2 regions of the Spirillospora sp. NPDC052269 genome follow, and region 2 is predicted to be linked to the other one. Evidence: riboswitches for the same ligand, from Rfam matches in the RefSeq annotation. Region 2 holds a riboswitch; the other holds the start of a gene.
What was found. A riboswitch is a leader RNA that binds a small molecule or an ion and turns the genes downstream of it on or off. The one in region 2 is predicted to bind ZMP and ZTP.

Region 1: linked by a shared signal. The riboswitch ahead of glyA (serine hydroxymethyltransferase) and the one ahead of AB0L06_RS04395 (bifunctional methylenetetrahydrofolate dehydrogenase/methenyltetrahydrofolate cyclohydrolase) in region 2 are both predicted to bind ZMP and ZTP.

What each region holds. Positions count from the first base shown of each region.
Region 1 covers NZ_JBFAUU010000032.1:42,013-49,796, forward strand. The annotation lists gene AB0L06_RS41530 (GNAT family N-acetyltransferase) at 1-256, shown strand, start outside; gene AB0L06_RS41535 (class I SAM-dependent methyltransferase) at 297-1,079, shown strand; gene AB0L06_RS41540 (TetR/AcrR family transcriptional regulator) at 1,091-1,738, opposite strand; gene AB0L06_RS41545 (class I SAM-dependent methyltransferase) at 1,811-2,647, shown strand; gene AB0L06_RS41550 (hypothetical protein) at 2,754-3,647, opposite strand; gene AB0L06_RS41555 (RNA polymerase sigma factor) at 3,644-4,183, opposite strand; gene glyA (serine hydroxymethyltransferase) at 4,349-5,620, opposite strand; ZMP/ZTP riboswitch at 5,684-5,771, opposite strand; gene AB0L06_RS41565 (acyltransferase family protein) at 5,846-7,189, shown strand; gene AB0L06_RS41570 (RNA polymerase-binding protein RbpA) at 7,323-7,694, opposite strand.
Region 2 covers NZ_JBFAUU010000002.1:218,548-226,331, forward strand. The annotation lists gene AB0L06_RS04375 (malate dehydrogenase) at 1-678, opposite strand, end outside; gene AB0L06_RS04380 (NADP-dependent isocitrate dehydrogenase) at 956-3,175, opposite strand; gene AB0L06_RS04385 (DUF3017 domain-containing protein) at 3,383-3,694, opposite strand; gene AB0L06_RS04390 (FHA domain-containing protein) at 3,985-4,716, shown strand; gene AB0L06_RS04395 (bifunctional methylenetetrahydrofolate dehydrogenase/methenyltetrahydrofolate cyclohydrolase) at 4,819-5,673, opposite strand; ZMP/ZTP riboswitch at 5,728-5,814, opposite strand; gene AB0L06_RS04400 (GNAT family N-acetyltransferase) at 5,936-6,529, shown strand; gene AB0L06_RS04405 (hypothetical protein) at 6,655-6,834, opposite strand; gene purH (bifunctional phosphoribosylaminoimidazolecarboxamide formyltransferase/IMP cyclohydrolase) at 6,986-7,784, opposite strand, start outside.

The DNA of each region.
Region 1 (7,784 bases), on a different contig from region 2:
CGGCCTCGGCCGGGCGCTCGCCGAGCTGCTCGCCGTGCTCGGCCGCGAGCGTGGCCTGGTCGAGCTGCGCGCCACCGCGCTCGGCGAGAACACCCGGATGCGGCGGCTGCTGGTCTCCCTCGGCGGCCGAACACGCAAAACCGGCGAACCCGGCATCGTCGAGATCCGGCTCCGCCTGGACGGCCGCCCCGCACCCGCCACCTCCGCACCCGCCACGCCCAGCGCGTCCGCGCGGGAACGGTCCACGCGGGGCTGACGTCCGAACGTGTGAGGCCCGCCTGGCAGGATTGGGGATCGTGAGCGGCATCTACGACGATCCCTGGGCCTACGAGCTGGCGTGCTCCTTCCGCGACGTGTCCGCCGAGGTGGACGCGCTGCTGGAGTGGACCGTCCGGCACCGCTCGTCCGGCGCGGCGGCGCGGACCGTCCTGGAGCTGGCGGCGGGCCCCGCCGAGCACGCCCGCGAGTTCGCCCGGCGCGGCCTCACCTCCACCGCCCTCGACCTGCACCCGGCCATGTGCGCCTACGCCGACCAGCAGGCCAAGGACGCGGGCCTCGAGCTGGACGTCGTCCAGGAGGACATGACCTCCTTCGCCCTCGGCCGCCGGTTCGACCTGGTCGTGACGATGCTGGACTCCACGTCCCACCTCATGACCCTGGACGCGTTCGTCGCCCATCTGGACCGCACCGCCGACCACCTGGGCCCCGACGGCCTGTACGTCCTGGAGATGTCGCACCCCCGCGACCGGCTCACCGACGCCCCGTCGGTCTCCACCGGCTGGACGGTCGAGCGCGACGGCGTGGCCGCCACGGTCCGGTGGGGCGAGCCGTCCGACGAGCTCGACCCGGTCACGCAGATCGCCGACGACCACGTCACCATGACCATCACCAAGCCGGACGCCCCGACCCGGGTGATCGAGGACGTGGTCCCCTACCGCTTCTGGACCGCGACCGAGCTGACCGCCGCCGTCCGCCTGTCCGGGGCGCTGGAGACCGTCGCGCAGTACGGCGACTTCGGCGACGTCGCCCTCACCGACTCCGGCGCCTGGCGCATGATCACCGTCCTCCGCCGCACCTGACCGGCACCGCCTCAGCTCCCGTCCGGCCCAGGGTCGATCAGCTGGGCGGCCAGCGTCGCATGGGCCCATTCCTCCCACCGGTCCGGTGACCACCCGCGTTCCTGGACGAACAGCAGGTACAGCTGAGGGCTGAGGAGGCCGAACAGCAGGTCCGCGGCCGCGTCGGCGGAGACGCCGGGCCGCGCGTCGGGCTTCCCGACCAGCGTTTCGGCCGCGGCATGATGCACGGTGTACCGCGGATCGGGGCCGTCGGGCCATTGCTCGGCGATCTGCGGGTCGGTGGCCGCGGCGGCCGCGACCATCGGCGTGATCGGGGCGATCCGCCCGAGGATCCCGCCGGTGCCGCGCACATGCGCGCGCAGCTGCTCGGCCGCTGTCGGCGCGGCGCAAGCGGCCTGGAACCACTCGCGGTCCATGGTCGCCACCGGCTCGGCGTCGCCGGCGATGGCCGTGTCGACGACGTCCTTGAACAGCGTGCGCTTGTTGCCGAAGACGAAGTAGAGCGTCTGGACGGCCAGGCCCGCCCGGTCCGCGACCTGCTGCAGGCTCGTCGCCCCGTACCCCTGCTCGACGAACAGCTCCCGCGCCGCCTGGACGGCCCTCTCCCGGGTGCGGCGTGAGCGCTCGGCCCGTTTGTCCGGCCGCTTGACGGTCTCCATGGCGCGAGTATATGTCTAGAGTTGAACACTAGAGTTCGACTCTAGTTACAGCATCCGGCGAAGGGAGACCCGATGCGCACCGTGGTCAACGTCCAGCAGGCGGAAGCGTGGAACGGATGGGAGGGAACGTCCTGGGCCGACAAGGCCCCCCGGTACGACGCGATGGTGGCCGGTTTCAACCAGCCGCTCCTGGACGCCGCCGCGATCGGCGAGCACGACGACGTCCTCGACATCGGATGCGGCACGGGTCAGATCACCCTGCTGGCCGCGCGCCGGGCGACGCGAGCGCAGGTCGTCGGCGTCGACATCTCCGCGCCCATGCTGAACCGCGCCCGCGCGGACGCCGCCGAACAGGGCATCGCGAACGTGCGGTTCGACCAGGCCGACGCCGAGGTCCACCCCTTCGACGCGGGCGGATTCGCCACCGTCATCAGCCGCGGCGGCGTCATGTTCTTCACCGACCTCACGGCCGCGTTCACCAACATCGCCCGCGCTCTGCGCCCCGGCGGACGGATGGTGTTCATGGTCCCCCAGCCCGGCCGCCCCGACGGCGAGTACGCCCGGGCCACCGCCGCGCTCGCGCCCCTGTTGCGCGGCCCTTCACCCGCGGCCCAGGGAATGGGATCGCTGTCCGACCCCGACCGCGTCCACCAGGTCCTCGGTGAGGCGGGCCTGACGGAAGTGGACATCCAGCCGGTCTCGGCGCCGATGGACTACGGGCGCGACGCCGCGGACGCCGCGGAGTTCATCCTCAGCCAGGGCCCGGTCCGCTTCAACCTCCGGGACGCCGACCAGGCCACCACCACCCGAGCCCGTGAGGAACTCCAAGCCGGGCTCACGGCCTTCGAGACCCCGGAAGGAGTCCGCATCAGCGGCTCCGTCTGGCTCGTGAGCGCCACCCGTCCCTGAACCCCGAACACAACGAAGTCAGCCGTGCGTGGGCTTCTGCCTGAGCCCACGCCAGTAGCGGTCCGCGCGCCGATGGCCGCGGACCGCCATGCCCCTGGCGTGCCGGTCAGCCGACCGGGTGCGGCTGGGGGTCGCCTTGCTGCGGGACGACCATCAGCCCGACCGAGGTGGAGCTCCGCATCCACGCGCCGATGACGCGGCGCTCACCGGAGGGACGCCACGTCACGGGCGATTCCCAGTAATGGCTCGACCCGTCGGCCTTGAGCTCACCGAGCGTGAATGCCGAGGTCAGGCCGCGACGGCGCAATTCCGCGAGAACTTGGGCGACGGTCCGGTCGGCCAGGCGCAGGCCCTTGGCACCATCACCACGAGCCGGATGCGCGTCGAAGAAGACCTCACCGGGCGCGGCCTTCCGGCCGATGACGATGTCGGCTCCTCCCAGGCGGTACATCGCGCCGCTCAGCCGGACCCTCAGCGGGCAGGCGTTCTGGCCCGGCGGGCACTTCAGCACGGCGTCGGACGTCCCCGTCACGCCTCCTGCGGGCATGCCGCCCTTGGGCGCGTGCAGCTCACTGATCTGGACGATCTGGCGCTCATTGCCCGGCATGACCGGAACGATGCGCAGCCTGGCGTCCAGCCCGACCTTGGCGAACGCCTTGCTGAACTCACGCTGGTCGGCGTAGGCGTCCTTGACCTCGACCTCGTACTCGGCGCCCTTGACCTCGATCGACATGGCCGCGTTGGCGTAGCTGCGCAGCGGCGCCGCATGCCCGCCGTCCGACATCCAGATGGCGACCGCGGCGGCCGCGGCCGAGACCGCCACCACCCCGCTCACCAGCCCGGGAAGGCGCCGGGACCGACGGCGTCGGGGCGCCGGCGCCTCTTCGGCGGTGATGGCCGCCAGCAGGGACCGCGCTCCGGCGCCGTCCGGTTCGCTCGTGATGTCGCTGTCGCGCACCGTGGCCAGGCCCGCCACAAGATCGTCGATGCGGGACGTCATGCCAGCTCACTCTCCTGGAGAACGGGCCTGGGCTGCACGGCCGCAGGCGAAGGGTCGATGCCCGCGGACCGCAGGGCACGCGCGAAGCGCTTGCGGGCCCGGTGCAGGCGGATGCTCACGGCGTTGGACGAGCAGCCGAGCACCGTCGCGATCTCTGTGTTGGACAGCCCTTCCCAGGCCACGAGCGCGAGAAGCTCACGATCGCGATCCGGCAGGCGGCCGAAGACGTCGGCGACCGCCGAAGAGCCGTCCCGCGACGGCGCGTAAACCGACAACTCGGATACCAGCGCGGCCGTCTTCAACCCGTGGCGCCGCGCCCCGCGCCGCTGATTGGCCAGGACATTGCGCGCCACGCCGTACAGCCACAGCCGCGCTTCTCCCCCGGACGGCATCTCCGTCGCGCGCCGCCATGCGATCGCGAACGTCTCGGCCACCACATCGGCCGCGTCCTCGGGCGAGTCACAACGACGCAGGGCGTACCCGAGCAAGGGCTTGTAGGTGGCGGCGTAGACGTCCGCGAACTCGTCCTCACCCATCCGGGTTCCTCAACATCCGACCTCCTGAACATGTGATCCCTTGGTGAACGATCACCTGCACATGTCCAGGCCCCGCCCGGATCTTTCACCCCCACGGGAAAGAAACGACAGTCCCGTGCGGCGGCCACGGCCTCCACTGGATTCCAGTGGAGGCCGGGTGCTCGCCTACGGCGTGGCGGACCAGCCGGGCATGGGGTGGGCGGCCATCAGGTCGCGGACCTCGGCGGCGACCCGGTCCACCACGGACTCGTCGCCCTTCGCCGCCGCCTGGACGACCTCGTCGATCCACGCGGCGAGCGGCTCCATGTGCTTCTCGGTCAGCCCGCGCGTGGTGACCGCCGCCGTGCCGATGCGCAGCCCGGACGGGTCGAACGGCTTGCGCGGGTCGAACGGGACGGCGTTGTAGTTCAGCTCGATCCCGGCCCGGTCGAGCGCCTGCGCGGCGGGCTTGCCCGCGACACCCTTGTTCGTCAGGTCGATGAGGATCAGGTGGTTGTCGGTGCCGCCGGAGACCAGGTCGTAGTCGCGGGCGAGCAGCGCCGCCGCGAGCGCGCGGGCGTTCGCGACGATCTGCCGGGCGTAGACCGGGAAGTCCGGCTGCGCCGCCTCGCGCAGCGCCACCGCGATCGCGGCGGTCGTGTGGTCGTGCGGGCCGCCCTGCAGGCCGGGGAAGACCGCCTTGTCGACCGCCTTGGCGTGCTCCTCGGTGGACATCACCATCGCGCCGCGCGGGCCGCGCAGCGTCTTGTGCGTCGTGGTGGTGATGACGTCCGCGTGGCCCACCGGCGACGGGTGCGCGCCGCCCGCGATCAGGCCCGCGATGTGCGCGATGTCGGCGGCCAGGACCGCGCCGACCTCCCGGGCGATCTCGGCGAACGCCGGGAAGTCGATGGTGCGCGGGATCGCCGTCCCACCGCACCAGATCAGCTTCGGCCGCTCCTTCAGCGCCAGGTCGCGCACCTCGTCCATGTCGACGCGGCCGGTGTCGGCGCGCACCCCGTAGCGGACGGGGTTGAACCACTTGCCGGTCGCCGACACCGACCAGCCGTGCGTGAGGTGGCCGCCCATCGGCAGCGACAGCCCGAGGACGGTGTCGCCCGGGTCGAGGAACGCCATGTAGACGGCGAGGTTGGCGGGCGAGCCGGAGTACGGCTGGACGTTGGCGTGCTCGACACCGAACACGGCCTTGGCCCGCTCGATCGCGGCCAGCTCGATCGGGTCGATGTTCTGCTGGCCCTCGTAGTACCGGCGGCCCGCGTAGCCCTCCGAGTACTTGTTGGTCAGGACGCTGCCGGTCGCCTCAAGGACGGCGGGCGACACGTAGTTCTCCGACGCGATCAGCCGGATCTTCTCGTACTGACGGCGGGCCTCGGCCTCCACCAGCCCGGCGATCTCCGGGTCCTCGGCGGTCAGATGGGGAATCGACGGAACGTGCACAACTGCCTCCGCGAAGGTCGGGCCGGGAGACTCGGTCTCGGGCACCCCGGCATGGTGAGGTGTCCCGTACACCCAGGCGCGCGGTGTGCGGACGGCGGTTCGCTCCCCGGTGGTCGGCTCCACCTTGACTGCGCCAGTCGCGTGCGCGTCATCATAGCGTCCTCGCCGTGAATCGCCGGTGATCCATGACCCGCCCGGTGCGTTCGACCCACTAAGGTCCCTGGGATGCGTTCCGAACTCCCCCTTCGCAGGCCGGACGCTACTGTTCGGCTCGGCTGGCTCGACGCCCTGCGCGGCGTCGCCGCGATCACGGTGGCCCTGCACCACGCGTCCTACCACTACCTGCCGCACACCCGCCGAACGATCCTCTCCTGGTTCGACCCGGGAATGTTCGGCGTGTTCGTCTTCTTCCTGGTGAGCGGCTACATCGTCCCCGCCTCGCTCGAGCGGCGCGGGTCGGTCCGGCGGTTCTGGACAGGCCGGGTCTTCCGCATCTACCCGCTCCTGCTCGCCGCCATCGCGGTCGTGCTCGTCCTGCACGTGACGGATGCGTACGAGCTGCGCGACGGCCTCGCGACCGACTATCACCCGGTCGCCGTGGCGCTGTCCCACCTGACGATGATGCAGGACCTCCTCGGTGTACCGAGCGCGATCAACGTGCTCTGGACGCTGTCCTACGAAATGGCGTTCTACCTCCTCGTCGTGGCGCTCTTCTCCGTCGGATGGCACCGCAGGTCGGTGGCGACGGCCTCGACACTCGCGGCCGCGGCCCCCGTGCTCGCGCTGGTCCTGCCGACCGCGGCGCTGTCCACCCGGTTCGGGGAGGGCCGGGTCTCGCTCGCCGCGTTCCTGCTGATGGCCGCCTCGATCGGGCTCGCCTGCGCCCGCCGGACCGCCGTCGCCCGCACCGGGGCGCTGCTCGGCGGCGCCCTCACCCTGGCCCTGGTCATGGTCGACGGACGCGTCGACCCCTGGCAGGGCCTGGCGATCCTGGCCGTGATGTTCACCGGGACGGTCGTCCACCGCGCCGAACGCGGCCAGATCAGCCCCCGCATGGGCGTCGCCGTCTTCGTCCTGGTGATGGCGAGCGCGGCGGGCACCGGGTTCTGGCGTGCCCAGAGCTACACCGACTGGGACACCGCCCTGGGAGAGAAGAGGGCTTGGGCCCTCGCCGTCATCGGCGCCTTCGTCGTGTTCGCGATCGGCTACGCGCTGCGGGACCGGCACGTCCCGCGCTGGCTGGCCTGGGCGGGCGTGGTCAGCTTCTCCGTGTACCTGCTCCACGAGCTGCTGCTCATGAGCCTGGACATGGTCTTCGATCGCCCCAAGAGCGACCAGCCCCTGCTCTTCGTCCCGTTCCTGGCGGCGCTGCTGGCCGCGAGCTGGGCGGCCCACCGCTGGATCGAGAAGCCGGGCCAGCGCCTCGGCCGGGCCCTGGCCCGCCGCCTCGACCCGCCCGTCGCCGTGCCCGCACCGGCTCCCGAACCGGATCCGATGCCGACGGCGGCGCCTGAGGAACGGACCGACGCCGCGTCCCGTCCGGCCGAGACCCCGGCCACCCGTCGCTAGTCGGCCCCAGGGCCGCGCACGCGAAAGGCCCGGTCCGTCCGCATTCATATGCGGACAGACCGGGCCTTTCGTGGCTCGCGCCGAAAACGGAACGGCCCGGTTCCACCACGGGTACCGGGCCGGAGGACGCGCGTCAGGCGCGCGCGGCCTCCATGGCGCGCTTCACGGCAGCGCGCTTCTCGCGGAGCTTGTTGAGGGCCTCCTCGAGGATGGCCTCACCGTCGGCGTCGCTGCGGCGCTCCTTCACGTACGCGAGGTGCGTCTTGTAGGGCTCGGTCTTCGGCGGCGCCGGCGGGGCGTCCTTGTCCTGCCCGGCTGGGAACCCGCAGCGCGGACAGTCCCACGTGTCGGGAACCGCGACGTCGGTCGCGAAGCTCGGACGGGTCTCGTGCCGGTTGGCGCAGTAGAAGGTCACCCAGACACGGGGCGCTGCGTCCCCGCGCTCGGCCTCACCCATCGGTCCGGCGCCGACACGGCTTCCCCGAATCGCGTTGCCACTACCCACGGACATACTCCTCGGTCGATACGCCGCCGCCCGCTTCGAGGTCGCTCTGGGGAGCCGGGCGGCGGCTCGGCGGTGTTGGTGTTTCTTCGG
Region 2 (7,784 bases):
CTTGGCGACGGTCGGGATGAAGTCGTTCTCGAGCCAGTTCTGGTCGCCGACGACCTCGGCCGCGGTCTTGCCGCCGATCTCGGCGTGGAACAGGTCCGGGTACTGGGTGGCCGAGTGGTTGCCCCAGATGGTCATCTTCTTGATGTCGGAGACCGTGACGCCGGCCTTCTTCGACAGCTGCGCGAGGGCGCGGTTGTGGTCGAGGCGGGTCATCGCGGTGAAGCGCTCGGCCGGGACGTCCGGGGCGTTCTGCTGCGCGATGAGCGCGTTGGTGTTGGCCGGGTTGCCGACGACGAGGACCTTGATGTCGTCCGCCGCGCCCGCGTTGATGGCCTTGCCCTGCGGGCCGAAGATGCCGCCGTTGGCCTCGAGCAGGTCGCCGCGCTCCATGCCCTTGGAGCGGGGGCGCGCGCCGACGAGCAGGGCGACGTTGGCGCCCTCGAACGCCTTGGTGGCGTCGTCGAAGATCTCGATGCCGGACAGCAGCGGGAACGCGCAGTCGTCCAGCTCCATCGCGGTGCCCTCGGCGGCCTTCACGGCCTGCGGAATCTCCAGCAGCCGCAGCTTGACCGGTACGTCCGCGCCGAGCAGGTGCCCGGACGCGATGCGGAACAGCAGCGCGTAGCCGATCTGGCCCGCGGCTCCGGTGACGGTGACGGAAACTGGCGTGCGCGTCATAGCCTTCTTCATCTCCTGCAGGACGGGGCTCAGGCGGCCGTTCTGGGGATCTCTCGCCATCGAGATATCCGCGAGCCAGGCTATACCTCGCACTCCCCCGCACCGTCCGTCAGGGCCGCGCGGGGCATGACTGACTGCTCACACCCCGCGGGAACCACGGGAAAGGGCGAGGGCCGCCCCGCCGGGTGTCCCGGCAGGGCGGCCCTCTCGCGGCCGGAGGAGATCGTTCCTACACCGAACCATCTCGTTCCGTCCCGCGCGCACGCGGTGGGTCTCCTCAGGCGAGGGTCTCCAGGGCGCGGTTGAACGTGGCGGACGGACGCATCGCGGCCGCGGCCTTGGCCGGGTCCGGACGGAAGTAGCCGCCGAGGTCGACCGGGGAGCCCTGGACGGCGAGCAGCTCGTCCACGATGGTCTGCTCCTGCTCGGCCAGCGTCGCGGCGAGCGGGGCGAACGCGGTCGCGAGCTCGGCGTCCTCGGTCTGGGCGGCCAGCTCACGGGCCCAGTACATGGCCAGGTAGAAGTGGCTGCCGCGGTTGTCGATGCCGCCGAGCCGCCGCGTCGGGGACTTGTTCTCGTTCAGGAACTCGGCGGTCGCGCGGTCGAGCGTGTCGGCCAGGATCTGGGCCCGCGCGTTGCCGGCCGTCCGGGCCAGGTGCTCGAAGCTCGCGGCCAGCGCGAAGAACTCGCCGAGGCTGTCCCAGCGCAGGTAGTTCTCCTTGACCAGCTGCTGGACGTGCTTCGGAGCCGAGCCGCCGGCGCCGGTCTCGAACAGGCCGCCGCCCGCCATCAGCGGGACGATCGACAGCATCTTGGCGCTGGTGCCCAGCTCCAGGATCGGGAACAGGTCGGTGAGGTAGTCGCGCAGCACGTTGCCGGTGACCGAGATGGTGTCCTCACCGCGGCGGATGCGCTCCAGGGAGAACCTCGTGGCCTCGACCGGGGCCATGATCTCGATGGTGAGCCCGTCGGTGTCGTGCTCGGTGAGGTACTTCTCGACCTTCTCGATCAGGACGGCGTCGTGCGCGCGGTCGGCGTCGAGCCAGAACACGGCCGGGTCGCCGGACAGGCGGGCGCGGGTGACGGCCAGCTTGACCCAGTCGCGGACCGGCAGGTCCTTGGTCTGGCACATGCGGAAGATGTCGCCCTCGGCGACCGGCTGCTCGAGGACGACCGAACCCTGCTCGTCCACGACGCGGACGGTGCCGGCCGCGGGGATCTCGAAGGTCTTGTCGTGGCTGCCGTACTCCTCGGCCTTCTGCGCCATCAGGCCGACGTTCGGCACCGAGCCCATGGTGGACGGGTCGAACGCGCCGTGCGCCCGGCAGTCGTCCAGGACGGCCTGGTAGACGCCCGAGTAGCTGGAGTCCGGGAGGACGGCGAGGGTGTCGTGCTCCTGGCCGTCCGGGCCCCACATGTGGCCGGAGGTGCGGATCATCGCGGGCATCGAGGCGTCCACGATGACGTCGCTCGGGACGTGCAGGTTGGTGATGCCGCGGTCGGAGTCGACCATGGCCAGCTCCGGGCCCTCGGCCATCTCGGCCTCGAAGGACGCCTTGATCGCCGCGCCCTCGGGCAGCGCGGGAAGGCCGGACAGGATGGCGCCGAGACCGTCGTTCGGGGACAGCCCGGCCTTGGCCAGGGTCGCGCCGTGGGTCTCGAAGGTCCGCGGGAAGAACGCCTTGACGACGTGGCCGAAGATGATCGGGTCGGAGACCTTCATCATCGTGGCCTTCAGGTGGACCGAGAACAGGACGCCCTCGGCCTTCGCGCGCGCGATCTGCGCGGTCAGGAACTCGCGCAGCGCCGATACTCGCATCACCGACGCGTCGACGACCTCGCCCGCCAGCACGGGCACGGCCTCGCGCAGGACGGTCGTGGCGCCGTCGGCGCCGGCCAGCTCGATGCGCAGCTTGCCGTCGGCCGGGACGACGGCGGACGTCTCGGTGGTGCGGAAGTCGTCGGCGCCCATGGTCGCGACGTTCGTCTTGGAGTCGGCCGTCCAGGCGCCCATGCGGTGCGGGTGCGTCCGGGCGTACTGCTTGACGGCGGCGGGGGCGCGGCGGTCGGAGTTGCCCTGGCGGAGCACCGGGTTCACGGCGCTGCCCTTGACCTTGTCGTAGCGGGCGCGGACGTCGCGCTCCTCGTCGGTCTTCGGGTCGTCGGGGTAGTCCGGCAGCGCGTAGCCCTGGTCGCGCAGCTCGGCGACGGCCGCCTTCAGCTGCGGGATGGACGCCGAGATGTTCGGCAGCTTGATGATGTTGGCCCCGGGGGTCTCGGCGAGGTCGCCGAGCTCGGCGAGCGCGTCACCGACGCGCTGGCCCTCCTCGAGGTACTCCGGGAACACCGCGATGATCCGGCCCGCGAGGGAGATGTCGCGGGTCTCGACCCCCACCCCGGCGGTCGAGGCGTACGCCTCGATCACGGGCAGGAACGAATAGGTCGCCAGGAGCGGGGCCTCGTCGGTATGCGTGTAGATGATCGTCGAGTCTGTCACCCGGGCACTCCCTCATTACATGGCGGCATCATTGCTCGATATCAAGATATCCGGTGTTCCGGGCCCTTCCGGACGGCCTCTGGTGTAGACCAGCGAGCACGTTCCAAGTCGCCCCCGCGGACATGGTCTGACCTGGGGAAACGTCGCGAAAATCAGTGGTGACGACGGGCGTCTGGGCGATGACCCGGGGTCACCGGGCGGCGTGCTTCAGCGCGGGACGACCAGGGCGGTGACGGCGATGGCCACCGCGAACCCGGCCATGATCGTGACGTCCAGCCAGCGCTTGCGGGTCTCCAGCATGCCGACCTGGCTCGGCGGCAGCACCAGCCGGGCGAGCGCGGCCAGCAGGACGGCGGCGGCGAGCAGGCCGGAGCCCTTGCGGAAGTAGTGCAGCGCGCACAGCACGAGGCCGCCCGCGACCCCGGACAGGACGATCAGGTACGGGAGCTGGCCGAGCCAGTTCGGGCCCACACCGCCGCCGCGCGGCGTGCGTCGTCGCCGATGCAGTTGCGTGCTCATGCCGAATAAGTCCCTCGTCCGACGGTCCGTGCGGTTCCCTCCCACCGTAGCGCCGAACGACCATGGGCACGAAGAGCGGACGTCCCGAGCCGGGGGCTCCGCGCTATCGAACACGTGTCGCGGCGGGGCCCGGACCGCTGAATATCGCCCGCCGAGCTACTTTTCCCACGAAAACCGGAGAACACGGAAACCCCTGCGTCATCGGCCCTACTCACCGGTAGGAGGGTGTGACGATCATCGGCACGGGTAACCCGGCAGACAGGGGTCGCTAACTAGCTGGGAGGACTGCCGTGGAGGGGCCGTTCATGCGGATCGAGGACAGCGGACTGGTCATGCCGCTGCGCCCCGACGTAACGACGGTCGGCCGAGGGCGAGGAGTCGACATCCGCCTCGACGACCCGAGTGTGTCCCGTTTGCACGCAGAGATCATTCGGCGCGGCCCGTACGTGTACGTCGTCGACATGGGGCTGTCCCGAAACGGGACCCGTGTCAACGGCCGCCCGATCGCGCGCCGTGTCCTGGAGGACGGTGACGTCGTGAGCTTCGGCACGGCGCGCTGCCGGATGGGGGGAATCCCCCGCGAGGAGGTCGATCCCGACGTCGAGCTGCGGCGCGCCGTGGCACCGGAACTCACCCGCCGCGAGGTCGACGTGCTGACCTCGCTGTGCCGTCCCGCCCTGTCGGACGAGGCGTTCGTCGCACCGGCCACCGCCCGCGAGATCGCCGCCGACCTGGTGGTGACGGAGGCCGCCGTCAAGCAGCACCTGCTGCGTCTCTACCAGAAGTTCCGCATCCCGGAGGGCGCCAACCGGCGCACCCGGCTGGCCAACGAGGTGATCGCCATGGGCCTGGTCCGGCCGCTGCCGCCTGTGCACGTCCCCCAACAGGGACGCCCACCGGCGGACGCCCGGGCGACCGGCGAGATCCGCCGTCCCGTCCCGCCCCCGCAGGGCGCGACGCACGGCCACCCTCTGAACGGCGGCCCGGGCCGCCACACCACGGCCGCCCGACGGGCGAGTTAGGAAGAGCGGCACGGTCCCGCGGTCGTTCCTGAACCCGGCAGCGCAGGGAACGACCGTGCTTCCCCCCGCCGGGGCCCCTGGCCCCGGCGGGTTCTTCTCATGTCAGGCGCGGGCGGTGGTCTCGGCCAGCTCGACGACGTTGGCGAGGAGCATGGCCCGGGTCATGGGGCCGACGCCGCCGGGGTTCGGGGCCACCCACCCGGCGACCTCGCGGACGTTCTCGGCGACGTCGCCGGCGAGCTTGCCGTCCACGCGGGAGACGCCGACGTCCAGGACGGCCGCGCCGGGCTTGACCATGTCGGCGGTGATCAGGCCGGGGACGCCCGCGGCGGCGACGATGATGTCGGCCTTGCGGGTGTGCGCGGCCAGGTCGCGGGTGCCGGTGTGGCAGAGGGTGACCGTCGCGTTCTCGGTGCGGCGGGTCATCAGGAGGCCGAGCGAGCGGCCGACGGTGATGCCGCGGCCGACGACCACGACCTCGGCGCCCGCGATCGGCACCTCGAAGCGGCGCAGCAGCTCGACGATGCCCTTGGGCGTGCAGGGCAGCGAGCCGGGCTGCATGAGGGTGAGGCGGCCGAGGCTGATCGGCGCGAGGCCGTCGGCGTCCTTGGCCGGGTCGATCATCTCCAGCACGCGGAACTCGTCCAGGCCCTTGGGCAGCGGCAGCTGGACGATGTAGCCGGTGCAGGCCGGGTCCTCGTTCAGCTCGCGGACGGCCCGCTCCACCTCGTCCTGCGTGGCGGTGGCGGGCAGGTCGCGGCGGATCGACTCGATGCCGACCTCGGCGCAGTCGCGGTGCTTCATGTTGACGTAGGCCTGGCTGCCCGGGTCGTCCCCGACCAGGATCGTGCCGAGCCCGACGTTCACGCCGCGCTCCTTCAGCGCCGCGACGCGCACCGTCAGGTCGGCGCGGATCTCCGCCGCCGTGGCCTTGCCGTCCAGGATGTTCGCGGTCATCGGTACCTCCGCGGGATCTCGCCGAGGCCACGCGCACGCCCCGGTCTGCGAATCTCCGTCCACCCAGGCGCGCGGTGTCCGGACCGTTCCGCTCCCCGGTGGTCGAATCCACCTTGAACTGCGCCAGTCGCGTCCGGCCCATGCTACCGGCAGGTTCGCGGATCGGACGTTCCGATCTTCGGCCGCCGGCGCGGAGTGGTTTTCCGAAATCTGTCCGAAGTGGCCGTTTCGGGTGTCTGATTTCGCACCTAACGTCGGTGTCATGAACGACGCGTGGTACGAACGTCCCGTCCTGACCGGCCGATACGTGCGGCTGGAGCCGCTCTCCCAGGAGCACGCCGAGGGGCTGCTGGAGGCCGGCAAGGACCCCGAGGTGTGGCGCTGGCTCAGCACGCGGCAGCCGGCCGATCTGGACGGGATGCGGGCGTTCGTCGCGGACGCGCTGGCGGCCTGCGAGCGGCGCGAGCGGCTGGCGTGGGCGCAGATCGACGTGGCGACCGGAGAAGTCGCGGGGACGACGTCCTTCTACGAGATCGACCCGAAGAACCGGAACCTGTACATCGGGTACACCTGGATCGGGTCGCGCTGGCAGCGGACGGGCCTGAACACCGAGTCCAAGCTGCTGCTCCTGGAACGGGCGTTCGACGAGCTGGGGGCGGTGCGGGTCGGCTGGCACACCGACCGGCTGAACGAGCGGTCGCGCGCGGCGATCCAGCGGCTCGGCGCATCCTTCGAGGGCTTCCACCGCAAGCACCGGATCCGCCCGGACGGCACGTTCCGCGACACCGCCACCTACGCGATGATCGACACCGAGTGGCCGGAGGTCAGGGCGGCGCTGCGGTCGCGGCTTCGCTGACGGCCCGCGGGTCGGCGGCTCAGAGGAAGAGGCCGGTCCAAGTCCTGAGGGCCGGTCAGTCCTGGGGGCCGCTCCGAGTCCTGGGGGCCGGTCAGTCCTGAGGGGCGGTCAATCCTGAGGGGCGGTCAGTCCTGGTCGGGGCGGCCGCGCCGGGCGAGGAGCCGGTCGGTGCCGAGCCAGCCGAGGCGGGCGGCGAGCATCGCCGCGCCGGCGGCGGCGATCAGGGCGACGACCTGCCGGGACTCCGAGATCAACACCGGGGCCTGGAGGACGGATCCCAGCACGAGGCTGACGAGGTATTCCATGCGCGGTTCTCCCAAGCGAGGGCCGCGCGAGGGGCGGGAATGCGTAAGGTGACGCGGCCTCGATCGAGGCTAAGCGAACCGGAGAGTAAAACCCGCCAAGATCAGAACGACCCCGGTGGCCGCGCGGCCACCGGGGTCGTTCCGTCGATGATCAGTGGAAGAAGTGCCGGACACCCGTGAAGTACATGGTGATCCCGGCCTTCTCGGCCGTCTCGACCGCCTGCTCGTCCCGGATCGAGCCGCCCGGCTGGACGACCGCCGTGACGCCGGCCTCGATGAGGATCTCCAGGCCGTCCGGGAAGGGGAAGAACGCGTCGGACGCGGCGACCGCGCCCCGCGAGCGCTCCTCACCCGCGCGGGCGACGGCCAGGCGGGCCGAGTCGACCCGGTTGACCTGCCCCATCCCGACGCCGACGGTCGCGCCGTCCTTGGCGAGCAGGATCGCGTTGGACTTGACCGGACGGCACGCCTTCCAGGCGAACGCCAGGTCGCGCAGGGTCGCCTCGTCCGCCGGGGTTCCGGTCTTCAGCTCCCAGTTCGCCGGGTCGTCGCCGTCGGCGTCCACCCGGTCGACGGTCTGGATCAGCAGGCCGCCGTCGATCCGGCGGGACTCGGTCGGCTTGGCCGGGCCGTCCGGGCAGACCAGCAGCCGGACGTTCTTGAAGCGCTCCGTGAGGATGGTCACAGCCTCGGCGTCGAAGGACGGCGCGACCACGACCTCGGCGTAGCTGCCGGTGATCTGCTGGGCCATCGCGGCGCTGACCGGCCGGTTCGCGGCGATCACGCCGCCGTAGGCCGACGTCGGGTCGCACTCCAGGGCCTTGCGGTGCGCGTCCGCGATGTCCGGGCCGACCGCCACGCCGCACGGGTTGGCGTGCTTGATGATCGCGACGCAGGGCTCGGCGAAGTCGTAGGCGGCGCGGTGCGCGGCGTCGGTGTCGACGTAGTTG